2 regions of the Gemella morbillorum genome follow, and region 2 is predicted to be linked to the other one. Evidence: a T-box and tRNA genes for the amino acid it is inferred to sense, from the RefSeq annotation. Region 2 holds a T-box; the other holds one or more tRNA genes.
What was found. The T-box of region 2 lies ahead of DQN46_RS06150 (valine--tRNA ligase). A T-box ahead of a tRNA ligase gene usually reads a tRNA of that ligase, here a tRNA-Val.
Positions count from the first base shown of each region.

Region 1 (7,106 bases), 170 kb from region 2:
TAAAACGACTGATAGAATACTAAAATCCATTGTGTCCTCCTAATTTAAATACTATATAATTATAATTTTAAACCTTCGCTAGCTTTAGCTTCAATAAGTTTAAATAAATCTGATGGTGAGTCGTTAGATACTTTTCTTACATCAAATTTAACACCTAAATCACGAAGTTTTTTGTATGTTTCAACGTCATCTTGATCTACTGATAATACATTGTTGATTTGAACTTTACCAACAGAGTGTGCCATAGATCCTACGTTTAATTCAGGAATCTCTACTCCTTTTTCAATAACTGCAAGAGCATCTTGTGGTGTTTCAAATAATAATAATGCTTTTGTATCACCAAAACGTGGATCATTATAAACTTCTACAAGTTTATTTAATGGAATTACGTGAGCACGTACTCCTGGAGGAGCTGCTTGCTCAATAAGTTTTTTACGTAGTTCATCTTTTGATACTGTATCAGAAACTACAATAATTCTGTTTGGCTGTGTTGCTTTTGTCCAGTTAGTAGCAACTTGTCCATGTAATAAACGTGTATCAATACGTGCTAATACAAATTTAATTTTCCCATCTCCTAAAACTGTTCCTTCAGGGATAGTTCCTTGAGGTGCAGCTTGCGCTACTACTGGAGCAGCTGCTTCTGGCTGAAGTTCTTCTGGACGAACTTTCACCCCATCGATAGCTGTTGCAGTAATTGCCTTAGCTATTTCATGTGCAGTTGTCATAGTGAAACGACTTGCGTACGCTTCAATTAACATTGGTAAGTTAAGCCCTGCTACAATAGCTCTTTTCTCTGGAGCTTCTTCGAATAATTTATTCGCTTGGTTGAATGGACTTCCACCCCAAAGATCTACAAGGAAAAGAATTTCTTCAGATTCTACTTTAGCAATAGCTTCTTGAAGTTTTCTTTGCAAGTCTTCTGGTCCCTCACTCGGCATAAATACAACTGATTCTACTTTTTCTTGTTCTCCAAAAATCATAGTTCCAGACTGTTTAATACCAGCTGCAAATTCACCGTGACTTGCGATGATAATTCCTACCATCTTAGTACCTCCTTTATAATAATAAAAAATATTTAATATGACGTGTATACCTTTTGCATACTACTCGATTATATCATTTAATACTACGTTTGTAAATGTTTGTATTTTTTAAATAGAAACATTGAATACGATTTCTTATGTTGTTTTTTTAGATTTAAAATATATTTATACTTGTTCCTTTACGTAAAAGCCTTATATTATTGTGCCTTTGTTTTTCTTATAACTACTTTTTATTGTTCATTCGACTTCTTTATATTTCATAATTTTTCTTAAGAAAATAATATTTACATTTTTTCAAAATATAAAAATTCAGATATGAGTTTTTCTGCTCATATCTGAATATAATAGTACTATTTGATATAGATAATTATAATTTTTTAAAATTTTTCAGGAAAAAGCATTTTTAATATATCCAATGATAATCTTCTACTTTTTCCTTGATGTGGATAAATATGCATCATCATCATAGGATTAAAGTTTGCTTCTATTACCCCATAATTTTCTCTAGTTATCTCTTCTTTAATGTCAGGAATTATTAAATCAACTCCACAAACTTTTGCCATCATAGCACCCGTTATCTTAACAGCGAGTTCTTTATAGCTTTGATGAACTTCATCTGTCATATCAATAGAATCTCCTCCTGTACTTATATTAGAGTTTTCTCGAAGATATGCTATCTCTCCGTTTCTTAGAACTGTCTCAAAACTAAAACCTTGCTCTCTTAATTGCAATTTTTCTATCTCACCTAATTCTATTTTTTTTAATGGTGTTTTTTTAGCATCACCTCGAAGAGGGTTTTTATTTTTTATTTCAACCAATTCTCTAATTGTATGTTGTCCATCTCCTTTTACATTAGCTGGAACTCTTAAAAGAACTGCATGAGTTTTTCCTTCTATAACAAAAAACCTATACTCTGTTCCTTCTATAAATTCTTCAATTAATATATCTTTATCTTCTTTTAAAGCAAATTTAATAGCGTTAGAATAATCATCCAAAGATGAAGTCCCATGTTTAAAGATAGAAATACCTAACCCAAAATTTGTGCTTTTAGGTTTTATCACTATTGGTTTATTTTTTACATAATTAAATACTTGTACAGCCTCCGCCAAACTTGAAACTTCGTAGCCTCTCGGAACTCTAAAACCTTGCTCACCTAATATTTTTTTGGTAACAACTTTATTTTCCATTATTAATGGAGAAATATAACTATCTTTACTTGTCATGTTTCCATTTTTTACATATTCTACCTTATCTTTGTACTCTATACGAAGAAATTGATCATTCTCATCTATTACTTGAACTTTTAGGCCTATTTTTATCGCATCTTCTATTACAGCTTGTGTAGAAAGTTCCATATTGGCATAGGCATTTAATGAATAATTTTCTTTTAATGCTTCTTTTTTATATTGTTTGGCTAACTCCATACCTACAGTAACACTATCAGTTTCTTGATATCTTTTTATTAGTTGAGCTGCAATAGTCATCGATGGATCCTTAAGCTCATTCTCTTTTTCTTCGATAAGTAGCTTATCGGATTCTGGTAAACAAAGTTCTTCTGCTAATTCTTTCATTTGTTTAAGAATCCACAATCCTTCTTCTAAATATTCTGACTGCAACAATGGATGAGATAACGCTGTTCTTTCACTATATTCATAACCTATCTTTTGAGAATTATTTCTATCAGCTTCTTCTATCCAAACTAAAGTTTTTAAAAATAAATGGATAAACCTTACATCTTTTTCTAAAATACCAAATGGTGCAAAAGGATTTAAGTCAAATAGCCTAAATTCGATATATTTAATACCTTTTTCAGGAAATTTTGCTACAGTATCCTCACCTCTGAATCTTACACTAGAGTAAAACTCTTTTTCAGCAATAAGTTTTTTATTTTTTACATATCCTGTTAAATCTTTTATATAATCTTCCAAACTATTATACGAGACAACAATATCCTGTTCATTCACATAACCATATTGGCTTGTTCTTAAACTACGAACAAACTCTCCAGGTTTCTTATCATCTGAAAAGTACTTAGACTCTGCCATAGGAGAAGCTCCATATAAATATACTAACAACCACTGATAGCGAAGAAATTGTCTTGCAAGTTTCATGTAAACACTATTCTTAACTTCAACTAAAGGGGTATTCGTTATTTCAGAAATTTTTTTCATAAGCTCATCATCTATTTGAAAATTATAGTGAATTCCTGAAACCATTTGCTTGTATTTTCCATACTTTTCTACAAGATATTCCCTATATCTTATATCCCATTCATTAGCAAACTGAGCTACTTGTATATCTTCCTCGTTCGGCAAAATACTTGGCATACTTAATGACCAAATATATTCATCTTCTGGTAAATTTTTTAATACCACTTCATGAATTGCGTTTAAAATTCTTATAACGTCTTTTTCGCTATTCTCTGGTGTTGTAATTAATTCTAATTGAGATTCTGCAAAATCAGTTTGGATATATGGATGATCATGTCTGTGACCAAAAATTTTTGGGTGAGGAGTTTTCGATATAGTTCCGTCTTTAAGAACTCTTTGTCCCTCTTTTTCTAAACCGATTTTCACTTTAGAAAATAATTCTTCTAAATTATTTTCTTTAATAATTTCTTTTATTTTCATACTATATCACTTTCTATAAATAATCTAATTACTCTTTATATTATCACAAAACTTTCAATTATAATAGAAATTAATCTCTAAGTAAATATTTTCAATTACTCTTACAATAAATCTGTGGTTATGATATAATCTAATTATACATTATGAAAGGAGATAGAAATGGCTATTATCATTTCTAATACAATTTATGATAAAATTAATTGCTAGCGATATGGATGGAACACTGCTAGATAATGAACATAGAATTTCTCAAGAAAATGTTGACTTAATAAACTATGCTCAAGAAAATAATATTATATTTATAGTCGCTACGGGGCGCGCTTACTATGAGGCTCTTCCTTCATTAAATGAAAAAAATATAGATTGTGATGTCATTAGTTTTAATGGTGGTATAGTTTATGATAAAAATGGTAACCTTATTAGTATAACTCCAATCGCGCTAAAGGATTTATACTACACTACATCTGTACTTAAAAGCTTAGATATAAACTTTCAACTATATACAAAAAATACTATTTATACAAACAGTATAGAGACTGATATTCAAGGTTATGCTGATTTAATTAGAGCTACAGGTCAAACACCTAATATCGAATATCTACGAAAGGTAGCGGATGAAAAACTAAAAGCAGGCCACGTTACTGAAGTAGATGATATTGAATTATTCTTCAATAAAAAAGATAACCCACCTATTAAAGTTATAGGAATTTCTAACGACTTAGAAAAACTAAAAAAAGCAAAAGAATTATTAGCAGATAATACAAATATAACTGTAACCTCATCTGGGCCAAACAACATAGAAATTATGGATAAAAATGCTACAAAAGGGCATGCCCTTAAACAAATATCTGAGATATACGCTATACCACTCGATAATATACTTGCTATAGGTGATAATCTTAACGATGAATCAATGCTTAAATTAGTAAAATATAGTGTTGCCATGGAGAATGCCGTTCCTGAATTAAAAAAAATATCAAGATATATTACGGATAAACCAAATTTAGAAAGTGGTGTTGCTGATACAGTAACAAAAATTCTACAAGAAGAAAATCCACATCTTCATAAAGACATAAATACAAAATTAGTTGAAGCCGCTATTGAAGCCACTAATTTTGCTTATGTTCCTTATTCTAACTTTAAAGTTGGGGCTGCTATCTTAGCTGATAATGGAAAAATATACACAGGTTGTAATATAGAAAATGCTAGTTACTCCCCTACTAACTGTGCTGAGCGTACAGCTATATTCAAAGCAGTAAGTGAAGGTGTGACAAAATTCAAGAAAATAGCAGTAGTAGGTGGCCCAAATGGTAATCTAGAAAATTACTGCCCACCATGTGGAGTATGTCGTCAAGTAATAGCTGAATTCGCTGATAATGACTTCGAGCTAATACTAGGTACAGCTAACAATTCATATGAGGTTTATAACTTCTTTGAAGAAGTACTTCCACTTAGCTTTACTGCAAAAGAACTTAATAAATAGAAAAAGCCACAAAATTAATTGTAGCTTTCAAGTCAAGATGACCCGTACGGGATTCGAACCCGTGTTACCGCCGTGAAAGGGCGGTGTCTTAACCACTTGACCAACGGGCCAAAAAATATAAAAGGCTGTTAAGCCTTTTATATAATAAATGAGCCATGAAGGACTCGAACCTTCGACCCTTTGATTAAAAGTCAAATGCTCTACCAACTGAGCTAATGGCTCATGGCTGGGATACCTGGATTCGAACCAGGGGAATGACGGAGTCAAAGTCCGTTGCCTTACCGCTTGGCTATATCCCAATGTTATAAAAGAATGGTGGGAAGAAGTGGATTCGAACCACTGAACCCTAAGGAGCGGATTTACAGTCCGCCGCGTTTAGCCTCTTCGCTATCTTCCCGACTATTAAAATGGTGGAGGTTAACGGGATCGAACCGCTGACCCCTTGCTTGTAAGGCAAGTGCTCTCCCAGCTGAGCTAAACCTCCGTTCAAATGGTGACCCGTACGGGATTCGAACCCGTGTTACCGCCGTGAAAGGGCGGTGTCTTAACCACTTGACCAACGGGCCAAAAAATGGCTCCACAGGCAGGACTCGAACCTGCGACCCTCTGATTAACAGTCAGATGCTACTACCAACTGAGCTACTGTGGAATAATAAGTCTAAAGCATTTGCTAAAGACTTCAAAAGCCTGGCAACGTTCTAGTCTTGCAGGGCGTAAACCCAACTACATTCGACGCTAAAGAGCTTAACTTCTGTGTTCGGTATGGGTACAGGTGTGTCCTCTTCGCTATCGCCACCAGACGAAAACTTCATACATATATTATATCATCTTTTCTTCTCTTGTCAACAAATTTTTCAGAACTTCACTTGATTAAGTCCTCGACCTATTAGTTTTAGTCAGCTACATGTGTTACCACACTTACACTCCTAACCTATTCTCCTTGTCGTCTTCAAGGGGTCTTAATATCCGTGGGAAATCTCATCTCGAGGGGGGCTTCATGCTTAGATGCTTTCAGCTCTTATCCCTTCCGTATTTAGCTACCCAGCTATGCCACTGGCGTGACAACTGGTACACCATTGATACGTCCATCCCGGTCCTCTCGTACTAAGGACAGCTCCTCTCAAATTTCCTACGCCCACGACGGATAGGGACCGAACTGTCTCACGACGTTCTGAACCCAGCTCGCGTACCGCTTTAATGGGCGAACAGCCCAACCCTTGGGACCGACTACAGCCCCAGGATGCGATGAGCCGACATCGAGGTGCCAAACCTCCCCGTCGATGTGGACTCTTGGGGGAGATAAGCCTGTTATCCCCAGGGTAGCTTTTATCCGTTGAGCGATGGCCCTTCCATGCGGAACCACCGGATCACTAAGTCCTGCTTTCGCACCTGCTCGACTTGTAAGTCTCACAGTCAAGCTCCCTTGTGCCTTTACACTCTGCAAATGATTTCCAACCATTCTGAGGGAACCTTTGAACGCCTCCGTTACTCTTTGGGAGGCGACCGCCCCAGTCAAACTGCCCACCTGACACTGTCTCCCGGTCTTTGCCGAGGGTTAGAATTTCAATACAGCAAGGGTAGTATCCCAACAGCGCCTCCTCATACACTGGCGTGCATGATTCTTAGGCTCCTACCTATCCTGTACATACTGCATCAAAATTCAATATCAAGCTACAGTAAAGCTCCATGGGGTCTTTCCGTCCTGTCGCGGGTAACCTGCATCTTCACAGGTACTATGATTTCACCGAGTCCATCGTTGAGACAGTGCCCAAATCGTTACGCCTTTCGTGCGGGTCGGAACTTACCCGACAAGGAATTTCGCTACCTTAGGACCGTTATAGTTACGGCCGCCGTTTACTGGGGCTTCAATTCATACCTTCGGATTTCTCCTAAGCACTCCTCTTAACCTTCCAGCACCGGGCAGGCGTCAGCCCCTATACTTCACCTTTC
Region 1 is NZ_LS483440.1:1,449,442-1,456,547, forward strand. Features, by position in the region: gene DQN46_RS06960 (mannose/fructose/sorbose family PTS transporter subunit IIC) at 1-30, opposite strand, end outside; gene DQN46_RS06965 (mannose/fructose/sorbose PTS transporter subunit IIA) at 60-1,043, opposite strand; gene gshAB (bifunctional glutamate--cysteine ligase GshA/glutathione synthetase GshB) at 1,421-3,673, opposite strand; gene DQN46_RS06975 (cytidine deaminase) at 3,861-5,156, shown strand; tRNA gene DQN46_RS06980 (tRNA-Glu) at 5,195-5,266, opposite strand; tRNA gene DQN46_RS06985 (tRNA-Lys) at 5,306-5,378, opposite strand; tRNA gene DQN46_RS06990 (tRNA-Gln) at 5,380-5,455, opposite strand; tRNA gene DQN46_RS06995 (tRNA-Tyr) at 5,470-5,553, opposite strand; tRNA gene DQN46_RS07000 (tRNA-Val) at 5,565-5,640, opposite strand; tRNA gene DQN46_RS07005 (tRNA-Glu) at 5,648-5,722, opposite strand; tRNA gene DQN46_RS07010 (tRNA-Asn) at 5,729-5,805, opposite strand; rRNA gene rrf (5S ribosomal RNA) at 5,842-5,956, opposite strand; rRNA gene DQN46_RS07020 (23S ribosomal RNA) at 6,023-7,106, opposite strand, start outside.
Region 1: it encodes a tRNA-Val, which carries the amino acid that the T-box ahead of DQN46_RS06150 (valine--tRNA ligase) is inferred to sense. The anticodon was not compared.

Region 2 (7,106 bases):
CTGACTGTTTTTATGAATGGAATGAAACATTCATTTTATGATATAATATAAAAGATTAACAGAGATGAGAAATAATGAGGGTTGCCTAAATCGTTAAAAAGTGTGGCACAAAGTAGCGATAAACGAAAGATATCACTACGGAGTTAGTAAGGGAACTAGCTTGCTCACCAAATAGTGGCGAGCGTATGAGATTGAGATGATTTATCATCCAATCGAATTGTTCCGTTGCACCCCCTAAGAGGGTTTTGCACCCCCTAGTGATAAAAAAAGGAGCTTTTGTATGATAAAATTAGTTGTTACAGATATAGATGATACGTTAGTAAATAGTAGAAACGAAATTTCTAAAAAAAATAGAGAAGTAATAGAAAAATGTAAGGAGCAAGATATAAAAGTTATTTTAGCTTCAGGAAGACCAGATTTTGGTATGATGAAGATAGTTGAAGATTTAAAACTAGATAGTTATGATAATTATCTACTATCATATAACGGAGCAAGAATAGCTAATCTAAAAACTGGAGAAGTTGTTTATGAAAAATTCTTATCACCGGAAAGAATTAAATTTTTAATAGATAAAGCACTGGAAAACGATTGTGATATTCTAACATATCAAAATGGCGATGTGTTAACAAATCGTGATAATGAATATGCACGTGTAGAAGTAGGGTTGGTAGGAGCAAAACTTATAATTGCTGAAAACATGAAAGAGCACATAAAAGAAGGTGCAGCTAAGGTAATTATATTAAAACACCCTGGCGAAGCACAAGCTGTTAAAGAAAAACTTCAAAAAGAGTTAGGTGATGAGTACGAAGTAGCAACTTCAAAACCATTTTTTATAGAAGTTAATGACAAAGGTATTTCTAAAGGGAACTCACTAGACGCACTATGTAAAAAACTAGGCCTAACTAAAGACAATGTAATGGCTCTTGGAGATGGACTTAATGATTTAAGTATGATAGAGTTTGCTGGTATGGGTGTTGCAGTAGATAATGCTAACCCAGTTTTAAAAGAAGCGGCAGACTTTATATCAAAGAGTAACGATGAAGATGGATTTGCTTATGCAATTGAAAAATTTATTTTAAATAATGAAAATTAAGATAGACGGACGATACAAAGTATCGCCCTTTCTTTTGGAAAGAGGAAAAAATGAAAGTAACATTAATATGTGTTGGAAAAGTAAAGGAAAAATTTTATCGTGATGCGATAAAAGAATATGAAAAGCGACTAGGAGCATATATAAAATTAAATACAATAGAAATAAATGATGAGAAAGTAAAGGTGGAAAATCCATCAGAGATTGCCATTGCTATGGACAAAGAGGGGAAAAATATTCTTTCGAAAATTAAAGATAATCAATATGTTATTACGTTAGAGATTCTCGGAAAAAATCTATCAAGTGAGGATTTTGCAGAAAAAATTAATAATCTTATGTTATCAGGAAACAGTGATGTTGTTCTTGTAATTGGTGGGAGCTATGGCCTATCTGATGAAGTGAAAAAATGTAGTAATTATGCACTATCTTTTAGTAAGATGACATTCCCACACCAAATGATGAGAGTAATTTTACTTGAGCAGGTGTACCGTGCATATCGTATAATAACAGGTGCTAGTTATCATAAGTAGTGAGTCATAACATAATTAATATTAATTGTGTAGATTATCTGGTATAATAAAGATAAGGAATAATATTTGTTGATGTATTAGAGAGCTTTTATATATAGTTAGTTATAAAGGAGGATTTTATTATGTTAAATGGATTATTTGCAATAATTTTCTTTATAGTAATCTTAATTGGATATGTAATCTCTGTATATTTTTCAACGATAATGTTTGAGATGTTAGGGGTTAGAACTAGTTTAGCATTTATCCCTTTTTATAATACATATCTTATCTATAAAGAATATCAAGGTCGAGTTTGGAAGAAAAATTGGGGTGTATTATATAATATAATTTTTATAATAGTCACTCTTTGTGTTTTTTCAAAAGTTTTAACTATATTAATAATATCTTTTTTAGGACCATTAACTATTATAGTAATACTTGTAACTAGAAGTATTTTTTTAGTAATACAATATTTTCCGGTATTAAAAAATAAACTTTTTAAAGCAGTATTATTATTAAACGTACTCTTGCCTTTTATATTATATTTATTAAATTATAGTATTGAGAATTACCAATTAATTATTAGTGTAAGTTTTATGATAGTGTATTTTATTGGGGCATTTGATATGTGGTATAAAATAAGGAGTAAAAAATATGTGCTTTATGAAAAATTAGATTATGGAAAACTAAGTTATGATGAAATAAGAGTGGAGTTAAAGTCAAGAGGTAGAATGTTAATTCATCCTGTAGAAGATGGAAAAAGTTATTATTTATAATTTAACCAAGAAATGGAAGATAAAAAAGAAGATATAGAATAATTTTACTATTCTACAAAATTAATTAACTAATATACATTATGTGTAGAAATCTTTTTAGATTAAAATAGTGAAACTTTATAATCTAAAAAGATTTTTTTGTTATAGAAGATAAGATAAACTATAATATTTTAAAAAGATTCTCTATATCAGAAGATTAAGAAGTGTTAGAAAATATAACATATATTTAGATAATAAAGTATATTCAAGTATAATAATGAAGTTAATAATTATAAATTAAAATTTCTAACTTTACTTTATTATATTAAGGAGACTTTATTATGAATATAATGGATTTACTTACTAGTCTAAATGACTTTATGTGGTCATACTTTCTAATTGGATTAGTAATTGTTACAGGTATTTATTTTACATTTAGTACGAAATTTGTTCAATTTACTTATATAAAAGAAATGTTCAGATTAATTTCTGAAAAACCAAAAGTAGGAAAAGATGGAGAACAAAAAGGAGTATCAGCATTCCAAGCCTTTACTATTTCTGCTGCATCACGTGTGGGAACAGGAACTATTGCTGGTGTTGCTATTGCGATAGCATTAGGAGGTCCTGGTTCAGTATTTTGGATGTGGGTAATGGCTCTTTTTGGGGGTGCCTCGTCTTTTGCAGAATCTACGCTTGCCCAAGTATATAAAGTGCGCGATAGAAAAGGTGTTTATCGTGGGGGGCCAGCATACTATATGGAAAAAGGTCTTGGTCAAAAATGGATGGGTGTATTGTTCGCGATTGTTATTTCAATAACTTATGGTATTGCATTCAACTCAGTACAAACAAATACTATAGCTCAATCATTAGAGATTTACAATATTAATTCTAAAGTTGCAGGTATTGCACTTCTAGTGCTTACAGTTTTTGTTATTTTTGGAGGAGTGACAAAAGTTGTAAAAATTACTCAATGGTTAGTTCCTATTATGGCTGTTATTTATTTATTTATAGTTTTTATAATTATGATTATTAATTTTGATAAAATTCCAGGAGTATTTAGCCAAATTGTAAGATCTGCTTTTGGTCTTGAACAAGTTGGTGGTGGTGTAATTGGTATGGGGACTTCAATTTTACTTGGGGTAAAACGAGGAATGTTTACTAACGAAGCGGGTCTTGGTTCTACACCGAACGCAGCAGCGACAGCTGATAGTACTCATCCTGCTAAACAAGGGTTTATCCAAACACTTGGAGTATATTTTGATACTTGTTTAGTATGTACAGCGACAGCATTTTTAATTTTGTTATACCCAGGTATAGAGTATGGGAAAGGTAGCTTACAAGGTATTAGACTTACACAGGCTGCACTTACTTCTCAAATTGGAAGTATAGGTACTGTTTTCTTAATCGTAGCAATCTTTTTATTTGGATATAGTTCAGTTATTGGGAACTACTACTATGGAGAAACTAATATTCAATATTTACTACCTAAAAAATGGGCGGTAAATGTATATCGTGTTATTGTATGTATATTTGTGTATATCGGAAGCGTAATGGACCTAGACTTAGTTTGGGGTCTTGCTGATATAACAATGGGTATCATGAGTTTACTTAACTTAATCGCTATTATCGGTCTTTCTGGCGTAGTTTATGTAGTGTTAAAAGACTATGTTAAACAGCATAAGCAAGGGAAAGATCCAGAATTTTACTTAGATAATTTACCGATAAAAATAAATAACGCTACAGCATGGGAAAATAAAAAAGAAGATTAATGAGAATAACCAGTCTATTAGAAATAGTAGACTGGTTTTTTAAAAATATCTAGATATTTATCATAGAGCGATATATTCCTTGCATTCTTTTGTGAATTGTGATATTATATTAAACGTATTTTAATTATAAAATATATGCGATGAGCCGATAAGTAGAAGTTCTTGCGTACCGTAGGATACAGAAAAGAAATCAGTGGTTGAGAGATTTCTCCTAGGCAGGACTTTGAAGTAGACGGTGAGCATTTAGAGTGAAAGGTAAGTAGCTTTAAACGTGGTTAGAGCGTTAATCTTATTAAGTGCTAATTATAATTAGAATAAAGGTGGTACCACGGAAACTTTCGTCCTTATATCAGGATGAAGGTTATTTTTTTATCTAAAATTTAATATATAAGCCACAAATAAACTTAATAAATAAAGTGAGAAATTAAAAATATTTAATAATTAGGAGGAAAAGCTATGACTGAAATGTCTACAAAATATAATCCGACCGAAGTTGAACAAAATCGTTACAATTGGTGGTTAGAAAAAGAAGTTTTTAAAGCCGACAATAAAAGTAATAAAAATCCATATACAATAGTAATTCCACCACCAAACGTAACTGGGAAATTACATATTGGACACGCATGGGATACAACATTACAAGATATGTTAATACGTTACAAACGTCTAAAAGGATTTGATGTACTTTATCTTCCAGGAATGGATCATGCGGGTATTTCGACTCAAGCGAAAGTAGAAGCAAAAATGCGTGAGGAAGGAATTTCACGTTATGACTTAGGTCGTGAAAAATTCTTAGAGCGTGCGTGGGAATGGAAAGAAGAATATGCTGGTTATATTCGTGCGCAATGGGCAAAATTAGGATTGGGTCTTGATTATTCTCGTGAAAGATTTACCCTTGATGAAGGATTAAACAAAGCTGTAACAAAAATCTTTGTAGACCATTATAATAATGGAACTATTTATCGCGGAGAAAAAATTATTAACTGGGATCCAGTTCAAAGAACAGCTCTTTCTAATATTGAAGTAATTCACAAAGACGTAGAAGGTGCATTTTATCATCTTAAATATTTCTTAGCTGACGAAAGTGGAGATTATTTAGAAGTAGCAACTACACGTCCAGAAACTCTATTTGGAGATACTGCTGTTGCGGTTCATCCTGAAGATGAGAGATATCAAAAATACATTGGTAAAACAGTTCTTCTACCAGTGACAAATAAAGAAATTCCAGTTGTTGCAGATGAATATGTTGAAAAAGATTTTGGAAGTGGCGTTGTTAAGATTACTCCAGCGCACGATCCAAATGACTTTGAAGTAGGGGAACGTCATAACTTACCACGTATTATCGTTATGGATGAAGGTGCTGTAATGAACGAGCATGCAGATAAATATAATGGTATGGATCGTTTTGAATGTCGAAAAGCACTTATTGCAGACTTGCAAGAAAGTGGAGTTTGTTTCAAAATCGAAAAACATCTTCACTCAGTAGGGCATTCAGAACGTAGTGGTGCGGTTGTTGAGCCATATCTTTCTAAACAATGGTTTGTTGATATGAAACCTCTTGCTGATAAAGTTTTAGAAAATCAAAAAGATGAAGATGGAAAAGTTAATTTTTATCCACCACGTTTTGAGCATACATTAAATACATGGATGGAAAATATTCAAGACTGGTGTATTTCTCGTCAATTATGGTGGGGACATCGTATTCCAGCTTGGTATCACAAAGAAACTGGTGAAGTTTATGTGGATGTAAATCCACCTAAAGATATAGAAAACTATGTCCAAGATGAAGATGTTCTTGATACTTGGTACTCTTCAGCATTATTCCCATTCTCAACATTAGGATGGCCGGATTTAGAAAGTGAAGATTTCAAACGTTACTATCCAAACAGCTGTCTAGTAACTGGATACGATATTATCTTCTTCTGGGTTGCTCGTATGGTATTCCAGGGATTAGAATTTACAGGAACTCGTCCATTTGAAGATTGTTTAATCCACGGTTTAGTTCGTGATGAACAAGGCCGTAAGATGAGTAAGTCTCTTGGTAATGGTGTAGATCCGATGGAAGTAATTGAACAATACGGAGCCGATAGCTTACGTTACTTCTTAGCTACAAACTCAACACCAGGACAAGATTTACGTTACTCAACTGAAAAAATTGAAGCAAGTTGGAACTATATCAATAAAATCTGGAACGCTTCTCGTTTCGTAATTATGAATCTAGAAGGGTTTGAGTACAATGATATAGATTTATCAGGAGAAAAAACACTAGCTGATAAATATATCTTAACAAAACTTGCTAAAACTATTGAAGATTTCGAAAGATTATTTGAGAAATATGAGTTTGGAGAAGCAAGTCGTATTCTGTATAACTTTGTGTGGGAAGAGTTTTGTTCATGGTATATTGAAATTGCTAAGATTCCATTAAATGGAGAAGATGAAGTTGCTAAGAAAACTACTAAATCTATTTTAGTATATGTACTAGACGCTTCACTAAAAATGCTACATCCATTTATGCCGTTTGTTACAGAAGAAATTTGGCAACACATTCCTCACGTAGGAGACAGTATTGTGACTAGCCAATTAGCTGAAGTAGATTCAAACTTAGTATTTGAAAAAGAAACGGAAGATATGCAATTTATCCAAGATGTAATAACAGCAGTGCGTAATATTCGTAGTGAAGTTAATGCACCTATGTCACGTGAAATACCTATTAAGATTAAATATGCTCAAGAAAACGTAAAAGAAGTATTATTAAGTGGGAGTTCATATTTAGAAAAGTTTGCTCGTCCTAGCGAACTTATCATAGAACGTGAAGTAGAAGCGAGTGAAACTGACATCAGTCGTATTTTACCAGGTGCTGAAATCTACGTTTCATTAAGTGATTTAATCGATGTAGTTAAAGAAAAAGAACGTCTAGGAAAGGAACTAGAGAAATTACAACAAGAATTAGATAGAGTAAACAAAAAACTTTCTAATGAAAAAT
Region 2 is NZ_LS483440.1:1,281,508-1,288,613, reverse strand. Features, by position in the region: gene DQN46_RS06170 (Cof-type HAD-IIB family hydrolase) at 281-1,093, shown strand; gene rlmH (23S rRNA (pseudouridine(1915)-N(3))-methyltransferase RlmH) at 1,144-1,620, shown strand; gene DQN46_RS06160 (hypothetical protein) at 1,743-2,375, shown strand; gene DQN46_RS06155 (alanine/glycine:cation symporter family protein) at 2,696-4,123, shown strand; T-box leader at 4,255-4,472, shown strand; gene DQN46_RS06150 (valine--tRNA ligase) at 4,580-7,106, shown strand, end outside.